DNA from 3 places in the Dielma fastidiosa genome. Region 1 is predicted to be linked to each of the others. Evidence: predicted binding sites of a transcription regulator. Region 1 holds the regulator's gene; each other region holds the start of a gene.
The links. Region 1 encodes Rex, which represses fermentation and respiration genes when NADH is low (regulators of the CRP and FNR family bind a similar motif). Its sites were predicted from a motif close to GTGAANNNNTTCAC; they were not measured.
Positions count from the first base shown of each region.

Region 1 (10,313 bases):
TCAAGGCTTTACAAAAGATATTATGAGTACCATTCAGCCGCGTTATCAAGCCAATGTCTATGCAGTAGACAACTTTGAAGAAAATTTGCCAAGACATACGAAACGGCTGATGAAGGACGCGCTTAAACGTCATGTACAGTTAATTATGGGCGGCAGCGAACTGGTAAAGGAATTCGCGCAGGTCGTTGCGAAAACTGAGAATCGTAAGAAAATCGCTTTGCGTAATGAGCAATATTTTCAAAAGCTGATGAACGCCTATGGTGATGATGCTAAAATCCTGCTGGCTAAGGTGAACGTGAAACAGCTTGTGGATACTACCCAAACATCTCTTGAGACAATGACTCAGGAATATAATGACTTACCGGAAAACCAAGTCAAAAAACGCCGCCGGCTTGAGGAACAGTTATCCAGCCTGCGTAAGGATCTCAGTGAATATACTGAAATAGCCGCCGCTGTTGAGGGTCAAAGTGAAATGGTGATTGCCGGCTGCTTATCAGTGAAATACGGTCCAACCATGGAAATGCTTTATGCCGGTATGGATGAACGCTTTAAAAAATTTATGCCGCAATACAGTATTTATGTAAAACAAATGAATTGGGCCTTTGAAAATGGCTGCCATTGGTGTAATATGGGTGGTGTTGAAGGCACTTTAGATGATGGATTAACAAAATTTAAAGCCAATTTTAATCCTACGATTGATGAAACCATCGGTGAATTTGATCTGCCAGTAAACAAAAGTCTCTATAAAGCAAGTGAAATGGCTTATAAATTAAGAAAGAAAATGAAAGTGAAGGCATAAAACATGGTAAAGAAAACGATAGAAATTCATTCCAAGCAAGAAACCGAAGCCTTTGGTTTAAAGCTTGGAAGCCTTTTGAATGAAGGGATGTGCATCACCCTCAGCGGTGATCTGGGCGCTGGCAAAACAACGCTGACAAAGTCGATTGGTAAAGCCATCGGCGTAAATAAAACCATCAATTCACCGACTTTTACCATCTTAAAAATTTATCATGGCAAATTTCCGCTCTATCATATTGATGCTTACCGTCTTGAAGGCATAGAGCAGGATCTTGGCTTTGATGAATTTATCGAAGGTGACGGGGTATGTGTGATTGAGTGGCCTGATTATATGGCAAATCAGCTGCCAGACCAGCGGCTTGAGATAACAATCCATAACGGCAGTGATGAAAATCGTGAATTTATCTGTACTGCGCTTGGCAGTAAGTATGAAGAGATCGTGGAGAAACTGATATGAAAACATTATGTATGGATACCGCGCACAAATTCCTTGTGATCGGTTTATTTGAAGATGAAAAGCTAATTGCGAAAACATCGGAAAGAGCATGGAAACAGCAGTCTGAAAAATTCTTTCCGGCATTGATGGCATGCATGGAACAGGCAGGCTGGTGTGCGGATGACTTAGATGAGATCGTGATAACTGAGGGCCCGGGAAGCTACACGGGTGAGCGTATCGCGATGACGATAGCTAAAGTCTTATGCACCACTAAGCAAAAGCCTTTGTATACCATTTCAACATTTCAAATGGTTGCCGGCAGTCAGGATCGCTGTGAAGTCATTCTTGATGCCAGAAGCAATCGTGCCTATGTGGGAATCTGTGAAAAAGGTCAGCTGATCAGTGAATGTATCAAGACGCTGGATGAGATAAAAATCGATGCTGAGCATGAGCTGATTGTCGGTGATATAGAATTATTAGGACATGAATATGAAGAAATAGATTTTGTGAAGAATATGATGGATGTTAAGCCTTATTGGAAGAAAATTGAACATGTGCATCTTTTAGTTCCGCATTATCTTAAAAGTCAGGAAGAACTGGTTAAGCAATGATTTTACGAGAAATGAAGCTTGATGATCTTGATGCCGTCTTAGAAATCGAGAATGAGGCATTCAGTGACCATTGGCCGCGTACAGCTTATGAATACGAAATCAGTGAGAATGAATTTTCCACAGCCTTTGTCGCGGTGGATGGAGAACAAATTGTCGGTGCGGCAGTGTCTTATCTTATCTTTGATGATGCGCAGATTGCTACGATTGCAGTCCGTAAGTCACATCAAGGACAGGGAATCGGCTCACTGATGATGGATAAGATTGTACAGGATGCTGATGCGGCCGGCTGTTCAACGCTTTCTTTGGAAGTGCGTATCAGCAATACCCCGGCAATTAAATTATATGAAAAATATGGTTTTATCAATGTGAATATCCGCAAAGGCTATTATGCTGACGGTGAAGATGCTTATTTAATGATCAAGCCTTTGGGAGGACAAACGGCATGGGTGGATTGACAAGCTATCAGGAACTTTATTCTGAAATTAGAAATACCTTGCTTGCTTCTCGAAATCAGGCTTATAAAGCCGTGAACTTTGCGATGGTAAAAGCGTACTGGAATATTGGCCGTATCATCGTTGAAGTTGAGCAGCAGGGAAATGTACGAGCTGAGTATGGGAAATCGCTGATAAAGCGTCTTTCCGTTCAGTTAACAGAGGAATTCGGATCTGGATTTGATGAGCGAAATTTGAGAAATATGCGTCTATTCTATACCCGCTTTCCAAATTGGAACGCACTGCGTTCCGAATTGACCTGGACACATTACCGTCTTTTACTGAAAGTAGAAAACGATGATGCGAGAGCTTGGTATATGAATGAGTCTGCCGCATCTGCATGGTCTAGCAGACAGCTAGACAGACAGATATCTACGCTATATTATGAAAGACTGCTTTCAAGTAAGGATAAAACACCAGTAAAGGAAGAAGCAATCGAACTTTTGAAACCTTTAGCAACGGATGACTATATAAAAGATCCGTATGTATTGGATTTTCTGGATTTGAAAAATTACCCAGCGCTTCGTGAATCTGATTTAGAACAGGCGTTAATCGATAAATTACAAGAATTTCTTCTAGAGCTAGGCCGTGGATTTTGCTTTGTGGCACGTCAAAAATTGATGCGCTATGAAGATGAAGATTTTTATCTGGACTTGGTATTCTATCATAGTATTTTAAAATGCCATGTATTGATTGATTTAAAAATCGGAAAACTAACTCATGGTGATGTTGGACAGATGGATAGCTACATTCGTATGTATGATGCCATCTATAAGAACGAGGATGACAATCCGACAATTGGTATCATTTTGTGTTCTCAGAAGAATGAAGCCATTGCAAAGTATTCGGTATTAAATGATGCGAAGCAAGTATTTGCTTCAAAATATTTGTTTGCCTTGCCGACCGTGAATGAATTACAAGATGAAATTAAAGCGGAACGTAAGCGTATAGAAGATATGAAGGGAGGAAATATAGATGACGAAGATATTAGCGATTGAATCAAGCTGTGATGAAACAGCGGCAGCCGTTATCGAAGACGGCAAAAAAATATTATCCAATGTAGTCGCAACCCAGATTGATGTACATAAGAAGTTCGGCGGTGTAATACCTGAAGTAGCGTCAAGAATTCATGTGGAAAATATCTCAATGGTGATTGCGGAGTGTATGGGAAAAGCGGGTTTAGGCATCGAAGAAATGGATGCTATTGCGGTAACGCAGGGGCCGGGATTGATTGGTTCTTTACATGTCGGGGTGCAGGCAGCAAAAACGTTAGCGTGGGCTTTTAATAAGCCGCTGGTGCCGGTGCATCATATTGCCGGTCATATTTATGCCAATCGTTTGATTGCTGATCTGAAATTTCCATTAATGGCGCTTGTTGTATCCGGCGGTCATACAGAATTAGTATATATGAAGGATGAGTGGAGCTTTGAGGTCATCGGTACAACGCAGGATGATGCGATTGGCGAAGCCTTTGATAAAGTGGGACGTATCCTTGGTCTGCCATATCCAGGCGGTGTTTATATTGATAAATTATCAAAAGAGGGAAAGAATATTTATAAGCTGCCTAAGCCGCATCCGGAAAAGGAATTGGATTTTAGCTTCAGCGGATTAAAATCCGGGGTTCTGCAGTTCATTAAACGCTGTGAGCGCAACAATGAAACATTTGAACCTGCTGATCTTGCCTGCAGCTTTCAGGAAACAGCAATCGCCTGTCTTTTAGAAAGAGCTGAAAAGGCAATGAAGCAGATGCAGCCTAAAATGATTGTCCTAGCGGGCGGTGTCGCGGCGAACAGCTGTCTGCGTCAGCGCATCAGTGAATTGGTCAGTGAAAAATTCCCCCAGATTGAATGTATTATCCCGCCGTTGTCATGCTGTACCGATAACGCGGCGATGATTGGTGTAGCTGGAACGATCGCTTATGAGCATGGTGTGCGCGGCGATGCGTCATGTACGGCTGATCCTGCATTTGAATTATAAGTAGTTTAAAAAAACACATATTTCACAATCAAAAAAAGTGTGCTATAATAAGGTCGGTGATGAAAATGGCAAATAAAAATGTACCAAAGGCAACGTTGCAGCGTTACCCAGTTTATCTAAAAGCACTGCGAAAACTAGCAAATTCCGGTGTTGAACGGATTATGTCTAAAGAATTATCTAATGTTGTCAGCATTGAGCCGACAACAATCCGCCGTGACTTCTCTTTCCTGGGCAATCTTGGCAAGCAGGGTTATGGTTATGACGTCAACAAGCTGATTGAAATCTTTAATCAGCAGCTGGGTCTTGACTTCGATGAGAAAATCATTTTAGTCGGAGCCGGAAACATGGGACGTGCCTTGATGAAATATAATAAGTGGAATCATGTGGTTGGTGAAATCACATGTGCATTTGATATCTCACCAGACCGCCAGGGAGTTCGTTTCGGAATCCCGGTTTACGACTTAAAAGATCTGGAAGAAAAAATTCCTCAGGGCTGCCGTATCGCAATCCTAACCGCTAATGTTGATATCCAGCAAACGGTTGACCGCATGGTAGCTGCCGGCATCGTCGGTATCGTTGATTTTACTCATGAGCACTTTCAAGTGCCAAAAGGGGTTGCAATTAAGACCGTAGATGTAGTATCATCTATACAAGAGCTGGTTTTTGAAACCAATTCATTAAAAGATTAATGGCGATGAAATGAGACAGCCTGACGGCACTTGTCAGCGACTCTGCGTATTGGTGAAAGGCAGAGAAGGAAAGTCAGTGACTGAACACTCATGGAGCTGAACCGGAGAACTAACAGTAGACGGTTTCGCTAAGGAGAGCGTTATCTCATAAAAGATGCATGGGCTGAGTCCCGTGAATCAGGATGGCACCGCGTAAATTACGTTCCTGTATAGGGACGTTTTTTTATTTTTTAAACAAATCCAGGAGGACAAAGATATGTTTGAATTTATGACCATTAGAGAATTATACGAAATGGTATTCTCCAACAATCATGTGGAAATTGATTCCCTTGAGTATGTTCAGCTGCAGGGTTGGGTAAGAACCAATCGTGATAATGGTAAAGTAGGCTTTATTGAATTAAATGACGGAACTTATTTCCGCAACGCCCAGTTGGTTTACGGTGATCTGATTAAGAACCGTGATGAAATTGCTAAATTTTCAACTGGCAGCGCAATTACGGTGACCGGACAGTTTAAGCTGACCCCCGATGCGAAGCAGCCATTTGAGATTGTTGTGACAGAAGCGGTATTAGAAGGCGCCTGCGATCCTTCCTATCCGCTGCAAAAGAAGCGTCACAGCTTTGAGTATATGCGTGAGATTGCACATTTAAGACCAAGAGCGAATACATTCTATGCGGTATTCCGTCTGCGTTCAGTTTTATCGATGGCAATCCACGAATTCTTTCAGGATCAGGGCTTTGTCTACGTACATACCCCAATTCTTACGGGTAATGACGGTGAGGGTGCCGGTGAAATGTTTACCGCGACAACACGCAAGGATGCGGACTATGAAAAGGATTTCTTTGGCAAGGAAGCTTTCTTAACGGTTACTGGTCAGCTGCATGTAGAGGCGTTTGCGATGGCTTTCCGTGATGTATATACATTTGGCCCGGCATTCCGTGCTGAAAATTCAAATACGTCACGCCATGCATCAGAGTTCTGGATGATCGAACCGGAAATTGCTTTTGCAGATCTTGATGATAACATGGATCTGATTGAAGATATGGTTAAGTTCTGTATCAACTATGTGCTTGAGAATGCACCAGAAGAAATGAAGTTCTTTGAGAAGATGATCGATCAGGACTGCATTAAGCGAATTACCCATGTCCGTGATTCAGAGTTTAAGCGTATGCCGTACACTGAAGCAATTGAAATTCTTGAAAAAGCGGATGTGAAATTTGAGAATAAAGTATTCTGGGGCATGGATCTGAATTCTGAGCATGAGCGTTATATCTGTGAACAGGTAGTGAAAGGGCCAGTCTTCCTGACGGATTATCCTAAGGAAATCAAGGCTTTCTATATGCGTGTGAACGATGACAACAAGACAGTTGCCGCTTGTGATTTATTAGTGCCGGGTGTTGGTGAATTAGTCGGCGGATCACAGCGTGAAGAGCGTTATGATGTGCTTGATCATCGCATGGATGAATTAGGAATGAAAAAGGATAACCTGCAGTGGTACATGGATCTGCGCCGTTACGGCGGCTGCAAGCATGCCGGTTTTGGCCTTGGCTTTGACCGTTTCTTAATGTATCTGACGGGTATTCAAAACATCAGAGATGTTGAACCGTTCCCAAGAACACCAAGAAATTTATTATTCTAAGCGTTAAAGATCGGTGCCTGCCGGTCTTTTTCTTTATATAAAAACTTTCAGCGAAGAGCGGATAGTGCTATAATACGTTTTATAAAAGGAGCGTGAAGAAGATGATTATTGGAATTCCAAAGGAAATCAAAAATAATGAAAACCGTGTATCATGTACACCCGCTGGTGTATTTGCGTTATGCAAAGCCGGACATAAGGTGATCGTTGAAGCGAATGCCGGAATTGGCAGCGGTTTTAGCAATGAGGAATATCAAGAAGCGGGAGCTGAAATTGCGGATGTAAAGGAAGTCTTTAAAAGAGCGGAGCTGATTGTGAAGGTTAAAGAATATTTACCATCAGAATATCAATATCTGCGTGAGGATCAAATGGTATTTACCTACCTGCATATTGCCAATGATCCTGAATTCGCCAAAGCCCTGATTGATTCAAAAACAACAGCCATCGCTTATGAAACGGTGCGTGATCGTAAAGGCGGACTGCCGCTGTTAACGCCGATGAGTGAAGTTGCCGGACGGATGGCGGTACAGGTTGGGGCTACTATGCTTCAGAAAAATAACAATGGCCGCGGCTTGCTTTTAGGCGGTGTTCCCGGTGTATTCCCAGCCGAGGTCGTTATCATCGGCGGCGGTACGGTGGGTTTAAACGCGGCGAAGATTGCCTGCGGTTTAGGCGCCATCGTTACAGTCTTTGATATCAATGCTGAACGGATGGGGTATATCGACGATATTTCCGGCGGTACGATTCATACGGCTTATAATAATGAATACAATCTCAGACGGGCATTAAAAACCGCTGATTTAGTCATCGGAGCGGTCTTAGTACCAGGTGCCAAAGCACCTAAGATCGTTACTAAGGATATGGTGCAGACAATGAAGCCAGGCAGCGCCATTGTCGATGTGGCCATTGATCAGGGCGGCTGTGTTGAAACCAGTGATCATATTACCACTCATGATCAGCCTACCTTTGAACGCTATGGTGTTCTGCATTATTCAGTTGCGAATATGCCGGGAGCTGTACCGCGTACTTCCACAATGGCATTATCCAACGCGACACTGCCTTATCTGATGAAGCTGGCAGATCACGGAACTGCCGCATTAAAAGCAGATCCTGGCTTCCTGTTAGGGCTTAATACTTATCAGGGTCATATTACTTACCGCGGTGTCAGCGAAGCACTCGGCATGACTTATACCGATCCTGAAACATTATTATAAATTCATCAATTTAGAAATCCTGACTCTGGTTGGGATTTTTTTTGTGCATTTACCGCGGATTTGTGAACATTTATTTCCTATATATGAAAATTATGACAAATATAATTTCAGCATTGTAAAACTTCATGATTAAGTGCTGACAAAATACAGGTGTGTAAAATCAGCCTTTTGCTTAAAATGAAAGCGTAAACAACGGAGGGCAATAAAATGAATTACGTGATACTCATAACGCATGGAAAGTTTGCCGAAGGTCTTCACGATACACTGAAAATGTTTGTCGGTGAACGTGAGGATGTACTCAGTATTGGCTTAAGAGCAGGGGAAGATGTGGCAGCACTGGCCAGCCGTATCAATGAATGCTGTGATAGCTTTAATGAAAATGATCAGTTTATTGTATTAGGCGATATGATCGGCGGTTCACCGCTGACCACACTGATTAATTGTTTCAGTGAGCATAATCTGCTGAAACGCTCAGTAATTCTTGGCGGTCTTAATCTGGCGATGGCGCTTAATGCGGTGCTGATGAAAGAGGGAAGTCTTGAAGATTGCAAAGCAGCGGCCTTGAGAGAGGGCATGCAGGCTGTGAATGAAGTAAAACTGTCATCAGATGATGACGATGAAATTTAAAGGGAGGAAATAATATGTCAATTAGTTTTATTCGTGTCGATGATCGTATGATTCATGGTCAGACATGCACGCGGTGGGCTTTGGAATATCCATGTGAGGGAATTGTTGCCGTCAATGATGATGCTGCTAATAACAGTGTATTAAAAGCTGCCTATAAGAGCGCCAGCGGGAAGAAAACCTTTATCTGGACGATGGAAGATTGGGAAAAGAAGTATCAGAAGGTGTTGGATTCCGATACAAACTATTTCCTAATTACTAAAAATCCATTGGATATGAAAAAGATATTAGTCGATCTAAACTTAAAATGCAATGTAAAGAAAGTCATCATCGGGCCCTGCAACGATCGTCCCAATGCTATTAAGCTAGGTAACAATCAATCCATTACACAGGCTGAAGCCGACGCTTTGGAAGCAATCAGTAAGGCTGGCTATGATGTAGAATTCCGTCTGATTCCTGATGAAAGCATCGGTAATTGGTCTAAGTTTAAAAATCAATTTGGTTATTAAAAAAGGAGGAATAGAATATGACAATCAATGTTTTTCAGGCAGGCTTACTTGGCTTATTCGCTTGTTTAGCAAGTATGCCCGGCATGGGTGGTTCAGCCATTGGTAATTATACCTTAGGCCGTCCGCTGGTAGCTGGTTTAGTTGTTGGTATTATTTTAGGGGATGTGCGCACCGGTATATTGGTCGGCGCGGCAATGCAGTTATTATATATCGCCCTGGTAACCCCGGGCGGCACTGTATCGGCAGATGTGCGCGCGGTTAGTTATATCGGTATTCCACTAGCCATGCTGGCCCTTAAATCCTATGGCCTGGATGCCGCCAGTGCTGATGGCAATGGACTTGCGACTTCCTTCGGCGCTATGGTTGGTACGTTAGGTACAGTCTTATTTTATGGAACTGCAACAATGAATTTAATCTGGCAGCATATCGGCTGGGAAGCGATTGAAAAAGGTGAATTTAAGAAATTATATCTGGTTGACATGGGATTGCCTTGGATCTCCCATATTGTCTGTTCCTTTTTACCAACCTTCATTATCTGTTTGGCAGGTGCCGGCATGGTCGATACCATTAAAGCCGTTCTGCCGATGGATGGTCTGGCAATGAAAACAATCTTTACCGTAGGTTCATTACTGCCTTGTGTCGGTATTGCAATCCTGCTGAAACAAATCATTCTTAAGGGTGTTGACTTCATTCCTTTCTTCGTAGGCTTTGCATTGGCAGCCGCGTTAAATATTAACTTAGTTGTTGCTACAATTATTGCCGCAATGTTTGCCTATATGAATTATCAAATCAAATGTGCTCAGCTGATTCGTGTGAAAGCACCATCACAAGACATCGATGACGAAGAGGAGGATATCTGATCATGAAGAAATTATCTAAAAAGACCTTAAATAAATCATTCAGAAACTGGTATTATGGTCATCTGACTTGTTTCTCACAGGAACATATGCAGACATTTGGTTATCTTTGCGCGATGCTGCCGATCATTGAAGAACTCTATGATACAAAAGATGAACAGAAGGAAGCATTGGAAACCTACAAAGCCTTCTTTAATACAGAACCGCAGTTAGGTACTGTCATCGTCGGTGTTACTGTCGGTCTGGAAGAAGCGAAGGCAAATGGTGAAGGTGTTACCGGTGATACGATCAACGGTCTGCGCGCGGGTCTGATGGGCCCCATTGCCGGCATCGGTGATTCATTGGTTGTTGGTGTATTGATTCCTTTGCTGTTGGGTATTGCCTTAGGTTTATCAACGGATGGTTCACCGGTTGGTGCGATCTTCTATATTATCGCATGGAATTTAATTGTTACCTTAGGGATGCGGATGC
Region 1 covers NZ_QRQL01000003.1:532-10,844, forward strand. The annotation lists gene DWZ33_RS07980 (peptidoglycan bridge formation glycyltransferase FemA/FemB family protein) at 1-799, shown strand, start outside; gene tsaE (tRNA (adenosine(37)-N6)-threonylcarbamoyltransferase complex ATPase subunit type 1 TsaE) at 803-1,255, shown strand; gene tsaB (tRNA (adenosine(37)-N6)-threonylcarbamoyltransferase complex dimerization subunit type 1 TsaB) at 1,252-1,845, shown strand; gene rimI (ribosomal protein S18-alanine N-acetyltransferase) at 1,842-2,300, shown strand; gene DWZ33_RS08000 (PDDEXK nuclease domain-containing protein) at 2,288-3,334, shown strand; gene tsaD (tRNA (adenosine(37)-N6)-threonylcarbamoyltransferase complex transferase subunit TsaD) at 3,312-4,313, shown strand; gene DWZ33_RS08010 (redox-sensing transcriptional repressor Rex) at 4,379-5,002, shown strand; gene asnS (asparagine--tRNA ligase) at 5,259-6,641, shown strand; gene ald (alanine dehydrogenase) at 6,743-7,852, shown strand; gene DWZ33_RS08025 (PTS sugar transporter subunit IIA) at 8,060-8,479, shown strand; gene DWZ33_RS08030 (PTS sugar transporter subunit IIB) at 8,494-8,985, shown strand; gene DWZ33_RS08035 (PTS mannose/fructose/sorbose/N-acetylgalactosamine transporter subunit IIC) at 9,003-9,845, shown strand; gene DWZ33_RS08040 (PTS system mannose/fructose/sorbose family transporter subunit IID) at 9,845-10,313, shown strand, end outside.

Region 2 (6,901 bases), on a different contig from region 1:
CTGAATCGGGTATTTATTTAATTCATTTTGAATTTCCAGCTTACTTGCGACATCTTTGACCCGCTCATCAATCTTAGATGCCGGTACTTTATTAATGGTTAAGGCTAAAGCAATATTTTCATAAGCAGTCAGGGTATCTAAAAGATTAAAGTCCTGAAAGATAAAACCTAATTCCTCACGGCGGAATTTCGCAAGGCCATTTCGTTTCAGCTTAGTAATATCCTGATCATTAATAAAAATCTTGCCGCTGGTTACTGTGTCAATCGTTGAGATACAATTCAGCAAGGTTGTTTTACCTGAACCAGAAGGACCCATAACACCTACGAATTCCCCTTTTTTGACAGTAAAACTAATATTGTCAATCGCTTTTGTGACGTTGCTGCGATTGCCGTAGTATTTTTCTATATTCTGTATGTCTACAAGATTATTCATAGAACAAACCTCTCTTTCCTTGTCTTTATTGTATCCGTTTGCTTAATTCTAAGCCATTGCTTTGGATAACAATACCCTTACAAAAATGTAAGGGTTGCTTTTAACCATTCAATAAATGTTGTACTTTCCTCAGGCTGAAGCGTACAGATCTTGGCTTCATAAGTATCTCTGGCATCCTCCTTATCAATGAAATAGCCAAGATAATCATTCGTATAACCGCAGACCAATACCCGCCGTTCATCAAACAGCTGTTTAATTTCCCGGGAAAAGCGGACGCTGATTTCACCAGGGAAACCAAATAGTACCAGTTCACCTAATTCGAGAATTGAAAGATCCATCTTAAGCTCTGGCAGATAGACACAGGTAGCTGCTTGATAAATTCGATGTTTAAGTGAAAGGGTAGGATCAAGTTTTTTCAAATCGGTGCAGTCACTGATCCGATGATAGAGCTCTGTTCCGATTCGTTCACATTCAGCAATACTGGCATCACGGCGGGTAAAGCGGGTGCTGACATCCGCGCAGGCACCGTTGATCATGGTGATTGGGCAATGAAACTGAGCCGTCATTAAATTACGGGTTGTACCGATGAAATCTGGTGAAATAAGTGTATTATGATAATCAAGTACGGTAGGATGGGCATTAAAATGCAGAATACAGCCTTTATTGCGCCCATCATGAGTTTGAAATAGAAGCAGGTTTAAAAAACGGTCAACTAAACCGCTTGGATCATTGCGGTTGGCGTAAAGACCGGCAGCCTGCGCGACTTTTGAATAAGGAATTACTTCCTCTAGCTCTCCTTCTGCTTCAAGCAATGCTTTCGCGGTTTGGCGCGCTAACTCGCTGCGGATATTTTCATTCGGTGAACGCATTGCCAGCTGACCAAACGATAAATAGAGCGGAAATTCATTCAGTGAGGCATGTGTATGTGTAGCACAGACAAAAAGCTGATCAACGGAAAAATTGCTGAAGCCGGCGATACGCTGAATCAGATCCTGATCAATACCACATAAGTCAAAGCTGATAATTGCTGTTTTTTCCACATCCTCAAGCAATAACACGGTGGCCATTAAATCCTGATGCACACCTTCCGACAGACAGCGCCTTTTTTCATAACCGTTAAGATAGACCGCATTATCCGGTGTAAAACAAAATGAGACTGAAGCAGCTCGCATTATATCACTCCCTTATCCTTAATTATAAGGGAATCCAATTGTATCGCAAGTGCTTTCGGTGTATGATAGAGAATATAAAGCGAAAGGAGATCTGTTATGTCGAAGAAAAAAATTTGTTTATTGACAGCGGGTGTACTGCTAGGTGTGGTAGTGGGGACAACGGTTGGTTTTATGTTGTATGCACCGGAAGAAATGAAGCATTGCCCATGCTGTAAATTAAGAAAGAAGGAGGTTGCGTAAATGAGTCTGCTTGAACAGTATTATAATGAGATTACCAAGCGTCTGAATGATGTGAAGGAGCATGATGAGGATGCGATTGAGCAGGCGGCTCAGCTGTTATTTGACTGTGAAAAGCAGGGTGGAACGATTTACGCGTTTGGTACTGGACATTCACATATGATGGGGCAGGATCTCTATGCCCGTGCTGGCGGTTATGCGAAGATTGTGCCGATTGTCGAAATTGAGCTGACGCTTTTAACGCACCCTACTAAGAGTACGACGATTGAACGAATTCCGGAATATGCTGATGTTTTGGAACATTTATATCATGTGAAGGCTAATGATGTAGTCATTGTTTCAAGTAATTCTGGCCGTAATGGGTTAGTAGTAGAATATACAAAACGGCTGAAGGAGAAGGGAGTTAAGATTATCGCGGTAACTTCACTTTCTCATTCAAAGAGTATTGCTTCAAGACATCCAAGCGGCAAACGGCTGTTTGAATATGCAGATGTAATTCTCGATAACCGCGGCCCTTTAGGCGATGCAAGCATTAAACATAATGATTTAATCTCAACAGGCCCTGTATCAACAATTATGTCATGCTTTATGCTGCAGGCTATGATGTCTACCTTTATTCAAAAATGCATTGATGACGGCATGGAAGAAATCCCGGTATTCAGAAGCAGCAATGCGGACAATGCAGATGAATTTAATAAAGTATTGTTTGACAAGTACATCATCAATCGGAAGAAAGATTAAAAACAAATAGAGCAGTATGCGCATCACATAGATGTATGGTGTAAACCAATTAAAAGAATAAGCTTTGTTAAGCTATTATTAAGGATTAATTTCTATGCTGAACAGGAGTTAGTCCTTTTAATATTATTGTAATTATTTGCGTATTATATGAGGCATCGCCTTAGAATGTAAGCAAATACACTTTTGACGAACAAGGCGCAGAAAAATAAATGAAATTTGTAAAGGAGGTAAAAGAATGTTTAATAGAAAAAAATTTGCTATTTTTTTAGTTGGCATTATTGGTATTGTTAGTTTGATGGCGTGTCAAAAACCCAATGCTCAACAATCCAATGTAATAGATACTGAGGGAACTCAAAAAACTGTTCTTGAAATGGAAATGGATGCGAATTATAGTAGTTCAGATTCCTTTGAGAATGGGCGCCTATTTTGTGTGACAGAGGATATGGAAGCCTTAGACGCCGAGGTTTATTTTCAGATGGATGGTGAAAGTGGTATTGTAGAAATAAAAGACAGAAATACAGACGAGGTTTTATGGAGCAATACATGGAATGAAAACGTCAGCGGTGTTACTGTTTCAGTTGTGCTCAACAATCTGCAAAAAGAAAAAGAGTACGTTGTACAGTTTACTGGAACTAAAATTAATTATGCTGTTGTAAAAGTTACTTTTGAAAGTGAATTGGTTCAAGAAAAATCAAGACCCTCAAAATAAACTTCTGGATTGTTGTACTGATTTACCTTGTTCTTATTGCTAGATGGCGTACAATGCTATCTAGTTGTTTTAAATACCGACAAGCAGGGCAGAGTGATGTACTCTGCGATTTTTCTGCTGAGAAAACATTCTGCTTGTGATAGTATTGACAAAATCGTTGTTATCTTCTACAATAAAACCGAACATGTTCTAGTAAGAAAAGAGGGACACTATGAAATCTAGTAAAATTTTGGCGGCTTTATTGTCGCTGACACTGTTTTTCTCGATGAGCGGCTGTACTACTAAAGATCCAGGAAATGAAACTGGCGATGTGAAAAATGGATTAGAGAATGTTGCTGACGGCAGCTATGAAGGCAGCGGCAGCGGCCATGGCGGTGATTTGAAACTGGCAGTAACGGTTAAGGATCATAAAATCACTGAAGTAAATGTTATTGAACATCAGGAGACAGCGGGAATTTCTGATAAACCGCTGGCTGATCTTCCGGGTTTAATTGTTGATCATCAATCGTTGGCGATTGATACAATTTCCGGTGCTACAGAAACATCAACGGCAATCTTATCAGCAGCTGAAGCGGCGTTAAGTGAGGCTGGCGCTGACATTGAAGCTTTAAAGAAGCCAATTGAAAAAGAAGATAGAACATCAGAAGTTATTGAAAAGAATGTTGATATTGTGATTGTCGGCGGCGGTGTTGCTGGTTTGTCAGCAGCTGTTGAAGCATCTAAATCCGGTCAAAACATCCTGCTGATTGAAAAAACAGCGGTGCTGGGCGGCAGTACATCTTTGTCAGGCGGTAAAATCTTAGCAGCTGACAGTGTTTTTCAGCGTGAACAGGGGATTGTGGATACGCCTGAACAATTTGCTGATTTCTTAATTAAATTAGGCAATGGCAAGGTTAATGAAGATAAACTGCGTATGATTGCTGATCATTCCAGTGCAAATATCGATTGGCTGATTGAAAATGGTGTTGAATTCTCGGATGTAATTGATACTCCTAATCCGGAAATGACACCTAACCGCGGCTTAAATGCGGCCAGCGGCAGCGGTCAGGGCTTCATTACTCCACTTGCACAGGCAGCTAAAGATGCCGGTGTAGAAATTATGATGGAAACGCGCGGAGAAAAATTAATTGTTGATGAAAATAATGCGGTAGTAGGTGTCGAAGCTACTCAGAGCAATGGCGATAAGGTCATCATCAATGCCGCGGCTGTTATACTGGCTACTGGCGGCTATGACCGCAACCCTGAATTAAAGGCTGAATATTCACCTTCTTATGCTGATTCAAGAACCAATGTCGGCGCTGGTAATGAGGGCGACGGCTTAATCATGGCTAGAGATATTGGAGCTAAAATTATTGGTAATGACAGTGCAATCGCTCAAATCCTCCCTTATGGTTCTGCGATGGCTGATCTGTTTACATACTCTGGTTTATTTGTAAGTGTTCAAGGTGAACGGTTTATGGATGAATCAGCACCTAGACCTGTAAGAACACCGATTGTTTTGAGAGAAACCAATGCACCTGAATTCTTTATTATTCTGGATGATAAAATGAGCAGTGAAAACATTACTAAATCCATCGAAGAAGGCAATGGTTTTACCGCGGATACATTGGAAGATCTGGCAGCCCAGACTGGTATGGATGCCACGAAGTTAAGCGCCGTAGTTGCCCGTTATAATGAACTGGCGGCTAAGGGTGTCGACGATGATTTTGGCAAGAATGCGGAATTGATGAGCAGTATTGACAGCGCACCATATTACGCGATTCGCTGTACGATGAATACCGCAGGTACATTCGCAGGCCCGCAAACAAACTTAAAAGCGGAAGTTCTGCGTGAAGACGGTTCAATAATTCAAGGCTTGTACGCGGCAGGTGAAGTCAGCAGCGGCGACTTGATCGATAAAGAATACCCAGGCAGCGGAACCGCAATTCAGTCCTTTGTCACTATGGGACGTATTGCTGGTGAAACAGCAGCCGAATATGCAAAAGCTAACAAATAAATAGATTAAATAAAGAGTCCCAGGATAACGCAGACGTTTCACTGAGACTCTTTTTGTTTTAAGCACTGATTAAGGCTACAAGATGGTGAATCTGATCAAGCAGCTGTTTCTTGATATCATACTGGGCATCCCGCATACAATAATTAATTGAATTGGCCAGAATCAAGGCAAAGATATGTTCCAAACTTTCTTCAATCGTCAGCTGTCGATTCATTTGTCCTTTTGTTTGTGCCCGTACCAGCAGACTTTTAATGATATCACGATTAGGCGCTAATGCCGCTGGCTGATAATGGTTCAAATTATATGTATAAATATACTTCAGCCGATCAATTGGTGTTTCTTCCAGCAGCTTTATCTGAAATAAGATATAGGCATCAAGGTTTTTCCACTCATTTTCATTATTCATATTCAGCCGCTGGTTTTCTTCCGCTCTTTTAGAACTAATGCGGAAGAGTTCCATAATTAAATCTTCCTTTGATTTAAAGTGATGATAAAAACTGCCGATTGATACGTCAGCACGCCCGCATATTTCCCTCACCGTCATGGTGCTGAAGGCATCTTCATCCATCAATAGCTTTACTTGTTCAATAATTTTATCTTTATTTGAATGTTTTTTCATGCACCTATTATAGCATAATTTTCAAGCTTAAATAAAATTTGGCATTACAAAATAAAACAATAATTCTTTTAAATGCTGTCCTTAGTAATCGCTATCGCATGACGAATCTTCTTTAATGATTCATTAGAACTTTTTTCATCATGAAACATGACAATCACAAAGATCGCGTCAATAATTGCCAGCTGAGCGATACGTGACGATAGTGCTTCAGAGCGGTAAGAAGTTTCCTCAGCTGTCGATATGAAAACAACATCTGCCATTTTAGCAAGTTCTGAAAGCGGATAGCTGGTAACAACAATCAATTTCGCTCCATTTTCCTTCACGCATTTAGCCAATTCGATCGCTTCCTTGGTGATGCCGGTATGAGAAATGACAAAGGCACAGTCCTCATCGGTAAGCATTGAAGCCTGCATCAGCTGCATATGATAATCAGAAGTCCAAGTGCATTTAATCGGCGAACGCAAAAATTTATGATAAGTATCCTGAGCAATTACATTGGAACCGCCAAGGCCAAAGAAACAAGTCTCTTTTGATGAGAGCAGTATATCCGCAGCTTTCTTAAAGCTATCCGCTTCAATGAGTTTTTTCGTGTCCTCAAGGGATTGAATTGTGGAATCAAACACCTTTTTCGCAATCGTAATTTCATCGTCGCTTTTAGATATATTTTCATGAATGGAAATTTCCGCATCGAATTCTTCGGTCAGCAGGGCAATTTTAAAATCCTTGAACCCTGAATAGCCAAGCTTGCGGGTAAATTGAAAAAATGTCGAATCAGCAATTCCCAGCTCATTGGATAATTCATTGATCGTAGAGCGGGATACTAGTTTGGGATTCTTTAGGATATAATCGGCAATACTTTTTTCCTTAACGCTTAAATCGCGGTAAATTGATTTGATTTTTAAACGTGTGCTTTCCTGTGTCATTTTATTTCATCCTTTAGATAATAAAAAATATTTTTTCTTAATAGAATTATATCACAAGAAAAAGATTTTCTT
Region 2 covers NZ_QRQL01000004.1:180,621-187,521, forward strand. The annotation lists gene DWZ33_RS10415 (ABC transporter ATP-binding protein) at 1-432, opposite strand, end outside; gene DWZ33_RS10420 (hypothetical protein) at 510-1,604, opposite strand; gene DWZ33_RS17990 (hypothetical protein) at 1,701-1,844, shown strand; gene DWZ33_RS10425 (SIS domain-containing protein) at 1,845-2,582, shown strand; gene DWZ33_RS10430 (DUF4624 family lipoprotein) at 2,818-3,291, shown strand; gene DWZ33_RS10435 (flavocytochrome c) at 3,503-5,287, shown strand; gene DWZ33_RS10440 (TetR/AcrR family transcriptional regulator) at 5,346-5,906, opposite strand; gene DWZ33_RS10445 (MurR/RpiR family transcriptional regulator) at 5,975-6,829, opposite strand.
Region 2: DWZ33_RS10435 (flavocytochrome c) is a predicted target of Rex. The motif match lies at 3,428-3,441, and genes of this name have one in related genera.

Region 3 (6,901 bases), on a different contig from region 1:
GATGAAGCTTATCAATCGCTGCTTGAGGAAATGGATGCCAAGCTATTAAAATGGCAGCAGGATTTCCATGATCCGCTGTTGAAAGGGCCGATTGCGCTGCAGGCGGGCTGGATCGTTAATAAGGGTTCCTGTATCGATCCAAAAAGTAAAAACAGCTGTGACTTTATACAAAAATAAATTATAATAAGGGTAAGCGAAAGCTTGCCTTTCTTTGGAGATGGAAGCATGAAAGAAAAAGAGTCAGATGAACTGGCAGTTATTGCGGAAGTTGCCAGTATGTATTATGAACATGATATTCCGCAGAATGTTATTGCTGAGAAGATGTTTTTCTCGCGGGCAAAAGTCAGCCGCTTATTGAAAAAAGCAAGGGAACAGGGAATTGTGGAAATCATTATCCGTTTTCCATTAGAACGTGTGGTAACCTTAGAGCGGACATTGTGTGAAGTATTTGGTCTAAAGGATGCTGTCGTAATCAAAAATTATCCGGAAAATAATAATGCGAATACGCGGCTGAGCCGTTTAGGCAAGATTGCCGGTGAATATCTGGATGAAAAGCTGAAGGACGGCGATACGATTGGCCTTGCATGGGGCAGAACACTTTATCAGATGGTATCGCAGATCAAGCCGAAAAGCAGCCGGGATATTCATGTTGTTCAGCTGACCGGGGCGGCGGCCGACGGTTACAATGCCCAAATGGACTCACCGTTTTTAGTACGCAAGCTGGCGGAGAAATATCGGGGAACGTACTCACAGATCTATGCGCCGCTGTTTGTGGAAAACAACATTGTCAAGCAGTCATTAGTCCGTGAGGTCATCATTGCCAAGGCTTTGCAGGAGGCGCGCAGTGTCGATTATTTAGTGACAGGGATCGCTGACTTTCATTCCGGTGATAATGTCAACAGCTGGGCGGGTTATCTCGATCAGGCACGCAAGCAGCGTTTGATTCAAAAAGGAGCGGTAGGTTTTATCTGCGGGCATTTTTTGGATCAGAATGGGAATAAGATCTTTGATGACGTGGAAAATAATTTGATTGGTGTCAGCCTTGATGATCTAAAAAAAGCTAAAAATGTAATTGCTGTATCCGGCGGTGTCGATAAGGCGCATGCTACTTATGCAGCCTTAAAGGGTAATTATATTCATTGCTTGATTACCGATGAATTTATTGCTGAGAAGATTCTCAGACTTCATGAACAGGATAAAAAATAAAAGGCAGAACCCTGCAGGGGATCTGCCTTATTCTGTGTAATGAGAAAATTCAGCGGGTGATTTCGCTTTCTAACGCACAGCCCTGCCAGACATTGCGGCGGGCCATTTCCTTATCAATATCATTGAGAATGGTAACCTTGCGGACGGTCCACATCGGTGCTATTAAATCACTCAGTACGCCATCACCGGTTAAACGCTGAATAACGATTTCCTTTGGCAGCACCATCAATTGTTCAACGACCGTATGAATATATTCTTCACGGCTCATCATGGTAAAGGGCTGTTTTAGATAATCGTTACCCATACGGGTATTTTTCAGCAGATGCAGCATATGAATTTTTACCGCATGAATCGGCAGCTGGCCAATTGCTTTAGCACTTTCAATCATCATTTCACTTGTTTCATGAGGCAGGGAATTCATCAGATGCACACAGATTTTTAAATCAGTTCTGGCAAGCCGCTGAATCGTATCTAAAAAGCATTCATAAGTATGACCGCGGTTGACTGCCATAGCAGTTTCGTTGTGAATCGTCTGCAGGCCAAGCTCAATCCAGATTTCTTTATGCGCGGTACAGCTTTGCAGATAATCAATGACATCATTCTCAAGACAATCAGCCCTTGTCGCAATGGCAATAGCTTTAATATCCTCACGCTGTACAAATGGTTCAAAGGTTTGTTTCAGTACACTTAATGGGGCATAAGTATTTGTATATGCCTGAAAATATGCCATCGCTTCACCATTAGGCCATTTTCTGCGCATCACTTCAATGCCTTTTTCAAATTGCTGCATACAATCTTCCTTTGCATTGCCGGCCATATCACCGCTGCCCAGCGAGCTGCAGAAGGTACAGCCGCCGACACCGCATTTGCCATCGCGGTTAGGACAGGAAAAATCGGCATTTAAGGCTACCTTAAATACTTTTGTCTGAAAGCGGTGCTTTAAATAATAATTCCATGTATGATAGCGTTTATTGTCATCACTGTATGGAAATGGATTTGTTTTCTGTTTCATAATTTCACCGGTTCTATTTTATCATAGATTTGCATTTTGATCGTAAAAATGAAATAATGTTAGCGGTGATTCGTTTGACAAGTGAAATACGAAAAGTGGCGGTAGGCAGCCATATTATACAATACACATTAATTATTAAAAACGTGAAGAATATTAATATGCACGTAAGTGAAAAGGGAGAGATTTTAGTTTCTGCCAATGCTTATTGTCCTTTAAATAAAATTGACGCCTTTGTGGCAGATAAGGTAGATTGGATCTTAAAATGCCAGCAGGCAGCCCGTGAGAAGGCTGACGTATTCTATCATGCTGATGATCAGGTATTGAATTATCTGGGTGCGGCGTATCCGATTCGGCTTATTTTAGGTCAGCGCAAGGGGGTTAAGCTTGAGCATCATGAATGTATTGTTTATCTTCATGAGGCAAAAGAAGCACCTTTACTGATCCGCAGTTTTTTAATCCGCCAATGTGAAAAAATCTTTATGGCTGAGGTAGAAGCGGTTTATGAATTAATGAGCCGTGATTATGTATTGCCGGTGCCAAGATTAAAAATCAGAGAGATGAACAGCCGCTGGGGAAGCTGTATGCCCTCCAAACGGCAGATTACCTTAAATGTTCGCTGTATCTACTACCAAAGAGAATTTCTGCGGTATGTAGTAATCCATGAATTTGCTCATTTTATTCAGCCTAATCATTCTAAACAGTTTTATCATATTATTGAAAAATATATGCCGGATTATAAACGCTGCAGTAAATTATTTGAAGCGCCGATGGTCAAGGCATCACTTAGCGGTAATCAATAAAGATTACCTTTTTTTGTAAAATATTTCAAAAATGATATATTTTACATTTTTTTGTGATTTATTTTCAATGGAAGCTGTGCATTAAATCGAAAGAATGCTATAATGTTAACTTGTAAAGGAGCTGAAGGGATGTTTAAAATTTTAGAAAAAAAGGCGTTGAATCCAACCGTAGTGAAAATGGTGATTGAAGCGCCGTTGATTGCGAAAAAAGCGAAAGCGGGACAATTTATTATTCTTAGAAGTGATGATCATTCAGAACGGATTCCGCTGACCATTGCGGATATTGATCAAAGCAGGGGCAGTATAACAATCATTTTCCAGATTGTCGGTGCAGCAACCTATAAATTGAATATGCTTGAAGCGGGAGATGAGCTACATGATTTTGTAGGGCCTTTGGGACGGGCCAGTGAGATAGAAGGCTTAAAAAAGGTTTGTGTGATCGGCGGCGGTGTAGGCTGCGCGATTGCTTATCCGGTTGCTAAGGCACTGCATGAACAGGGGAGTGAGGTAATTGCTGTGGCTGGCTTCAGAAATCGTGATCTAGTCATTCTTGAAGATGAATTCAATGCTGTCAGTCAGTTTTATCTTGTCAGTGATGATGGCAGTACCGGTCAGCAGGGCTTAGTTACCGATGTCTTGCGGAAGCTGCTTGATCAGGGGGAACAGTTTGATGAAGTCATTGCGATTGGCCCATTGGTAATGATGAAATTTGTCTGCCAGCTGACTAAGGAATATAATGTTAAGACGGTTGTTTCGATGAATCCGATCATGATCGACGGTACAGGAATGTGCGGCGGCTGCCGTTTAACCGTTGGCAATGAAGTGAAATTTGCCTGTGTTGACGGACCGGATTTTGACGGTGCGCTGGTTGACTTTGATGAAGCGATTGCCCGCAGTAAAATGTATCAGCAGCAGGAGCGCCATATGTATGATGAAGCTTGTAATCTGTTGAATAAGGGGGTAAGTCAGGATGCCTAATATGAGTTTAAAGAAGGTGGCAATGCCGCTGCAGGATGGAGAGGTGCGCCGGAATAATTTTGATGAGGTCGCGCTTGGCTATACGAAGGAAATGGCGATGGAGGAAGCTGAGCGCTGTCTGAATTGCAAGCATTCGCCGTGTATCAGCGGCTGTCCGGTTGCCGTAAATATCCCGGCGTTCATTAATGAGGTCAAGCAGGGAAATTTTGAAGCCGCTTATAAAATCATTCGGGAAACCAGTTCGCTGCCGGCGGTGTGCGGCCGTGTCTGCCCGCAGGAGAGTCAGTGTGAAAAACACTGTGTGCGCGGTGTTAAAGGGGAAGCTGTGGGCATTGGCCGGCTGGAACGTTTTGTGGCTGACTGGGCCAGAGAGAATCTGAATGAATACAATCAGTGTACGGTTTCCAATCATCATAAGGTTGCTGTTATCGGCGGCGGTCCGGCAGGACTTACCTGTGCCGGTGATCTTGCGAAAAAGGGATATGAGGTTACCGTTTATGAAGCGCTGCATGTTGCCGGCGGTGTATTAGTTTATGGTATTCCTGAGTTCCGTCTGCCTAAGTCAATCGTGAATTATGAAATAGAAGGCTTAAAACAAGTAGGTGTTAAAATTGAAACAAATATGGTCATCGGTAAGATATTAACGATTGATGAATTATTTGAAGCTGGTTATGAGGCTATATTTATCGGTTCTGGTGCCGGTTTGCCTAACTTTATGAATATTCCCGGTGAAAATTTAAAGGGTGTTTATTCTGCCAATGAATTTTTAACCCGGGTCAATCTGATGAAGGCTTATCAGCCTGACAGTGAGACACCGATTCAGCACGCGCGAAGATGTGTGGTAGTCGGCGGCGGCAATGTGGCTATGGATGCGGCCCGCTGTGCAAAACGATTAGGGGTAGAAAACGTAACCATCGTTTATCGGCGTTCAATGGAAGAGCTCCCGGCACGCCGTGAAGAGGTTGAACATGCGCAGGAGGAAGGCATTGAGTTCCAACTGCTGTGTAATCCTGTCCGCGTGCAAAGCGATGAATACGGCAATGTGAGCGGCGTAGAATGTATCCGAATGGAATTAGGTGATGCGGACAGCTCAGGAAGACGGCGTCCGGTAGAAATCAAGGACAGCAATTTCATCATTGAAGCGGATTGTATGATTATGGCTATCGGCACAAGTCCGAATCCATTGCTGAGAAGCACGACTGAGCATCTTGAGGCAAATAAAAGGGGATGTTTGATCGTTGATGAAGACAGCATGACAACCCGTGAAAATGTTTATGCCGGCGGTGATGCGGTCACTGGCGCGGCAACGGTTATTCTGGCTATGGGGGCCGGTAAAAAGGCTGCGGAAGCCATTGATAATAAGATAAAGGGAAACGCTTAGCATTTCCCTTTTTACTTTATGTGAACTTGTATTATTTATATAAAATGTGTTATACTTATTGTGGAATTAATGTAATTATTCCCAATTTGTTATTTATATGACCCATTTTGTTCCTGCATAACAATTTTGTGAATCGAGGTTTCGATATCTTTTCTCGCGTTAGCGCTTACAGATTTGGGTAAAAGAACAATAGAGTTTTTATCATGAATATACATATCTTCAGTAAGACCCATCATATAATCGATACTGACATTAAAGAATTTAGCCAGCATGATTTTAATATCATCTGAGGGCATATTTTTACCTCTTTCATAGTTACAGACAGCGTAATAGGTAACATTCAATATTAGGGCTAACTCTGATTGAGTGATGCCTTTGCTTTTTCTAAGTTCCCTGAGTCTTTTTCCAAAAATTTCCTTCATGCAATCACCCGACCCTTTATGTATAATTATATTGATTAAGCAATTCAATCAGTTTTAACTACAAGTAATGCTCATATTAATATAGGCATATTAAATGTTCTGCTCATATATGCTTGCGTTAACCTGCCAAGAATTGTAAAATTATCAATAAAAGGAGTAAGGTAAACATGGGCAAGGGAATCAGTGAGCTGGAATATTGGGGTGTCCATTATTTCCATGAGCTTTACGTTGAGTTGTATAATGCCGAAATGAATAGTGATGCGATGAAACAGCATCTCATTGATCGCTGGGGTGCGCAGATCGTTGAGGAATACTGGCAGTTATATCAGCAACAAATTCATACAGCTGTCAACAGAATGAATGAAATAGGGGTTTAAGAGTAAAAACAAAGCAGAGGCTTTGTTTTTTAGTTTGTGAGACAAAATGTCTGTTGGTTTTTCATCAGCCATTGATCTAACAGCTGATTTTTATAGGTAAGCCGCAGCTGAATCCTCTGACCTTTAAGCATTATCGCTGCATCTGAGGCTTTGGGAACAGCTGAAAGATAACTGATATTTTCCGCGTTAACCAACATTGCGGACATGTCCATACAAAAAGGTTCACCGGCATAAAAAACATCAATGATATCAATATTACTTTGTCTTTCAAGCATGTCAATCAATTCTTCTTTATTGCGGATTACCGGCGTTTCTTTTTCAAGATCGGTATAGCTTTGCCATTCATGCAGCCGCAGGGAGTATGCAAAGTCATCCACTTGATAATCGTCAGGCAGAGTATTCATCATAAAATAAGTATTTGAGTCATTAAATGTATCGGCCATCGTAACATCAAAGAACAGCCACTGATTTAGATAAATTGCATTCCATGAGTGCGGCTGGCCGCGCCAAGTTCCGGTGATAATCATACTGTCATAGCCAAGTGAGCGGGTCAGCCAGTAAAAGCAGGCTGCATAATTGAAACAGATTCCATAATGATCAAGAAGAATTGGCGCAGCTTCCCAAAGCCGGCGCTGAATGCCGATCGTTTCATTGTCAGTTTCATAATCGCCCCAGCGTGTCTGATCAGTCATATGCGGTTTATAAAAAGCATGTTCCATGAGCCA
Region 3 covers NZ_QRQL01000008.1:45,819-52,719, reverse strand. The annotation lists gene DWZ33_RS14020 (sulfatase family protein) at 1-177, shown strand, start outside; gene DWZ33_RS14015 (sugar-binding transcriptional regulator) at 226-1,206, shown strand; gene mnmL (tRNA modification radical SAM protein MnmL/YtqA) at 1,256-2,218, opposite strand; gene DWZ33_RS14005 (M48 family metallopeptidase) at 2,377-3,018, shown strand; gene DWZ33_RS14000 (sulfide/dihydroorotate dehydrogenase-like FAD/NAD-binding protein) at 3,148-3,996, shown strand; gene gltA (NADPH-dependent glutamate synthase) at 3,989-5,377, shown strand; gene DWZ33_RS13990 (helix-turn-helix domain-containing protein) at 5,467-5,799, opposite strand; gene DWZ33_RS13985 (hypothetical protein) at 5,967-6,176, shown strand; gene DWZ33_RS13980 (transglutaminase-like domain-containing protein) at 6,206-6,901, opposite strand, start outside.
Region 3: mnmL (tRNA modification radical SAM protein MnmL/YtqA) is a predicted target of Rex. The motif match lies at 2,284-2,297, and genes of this name have one in related genera.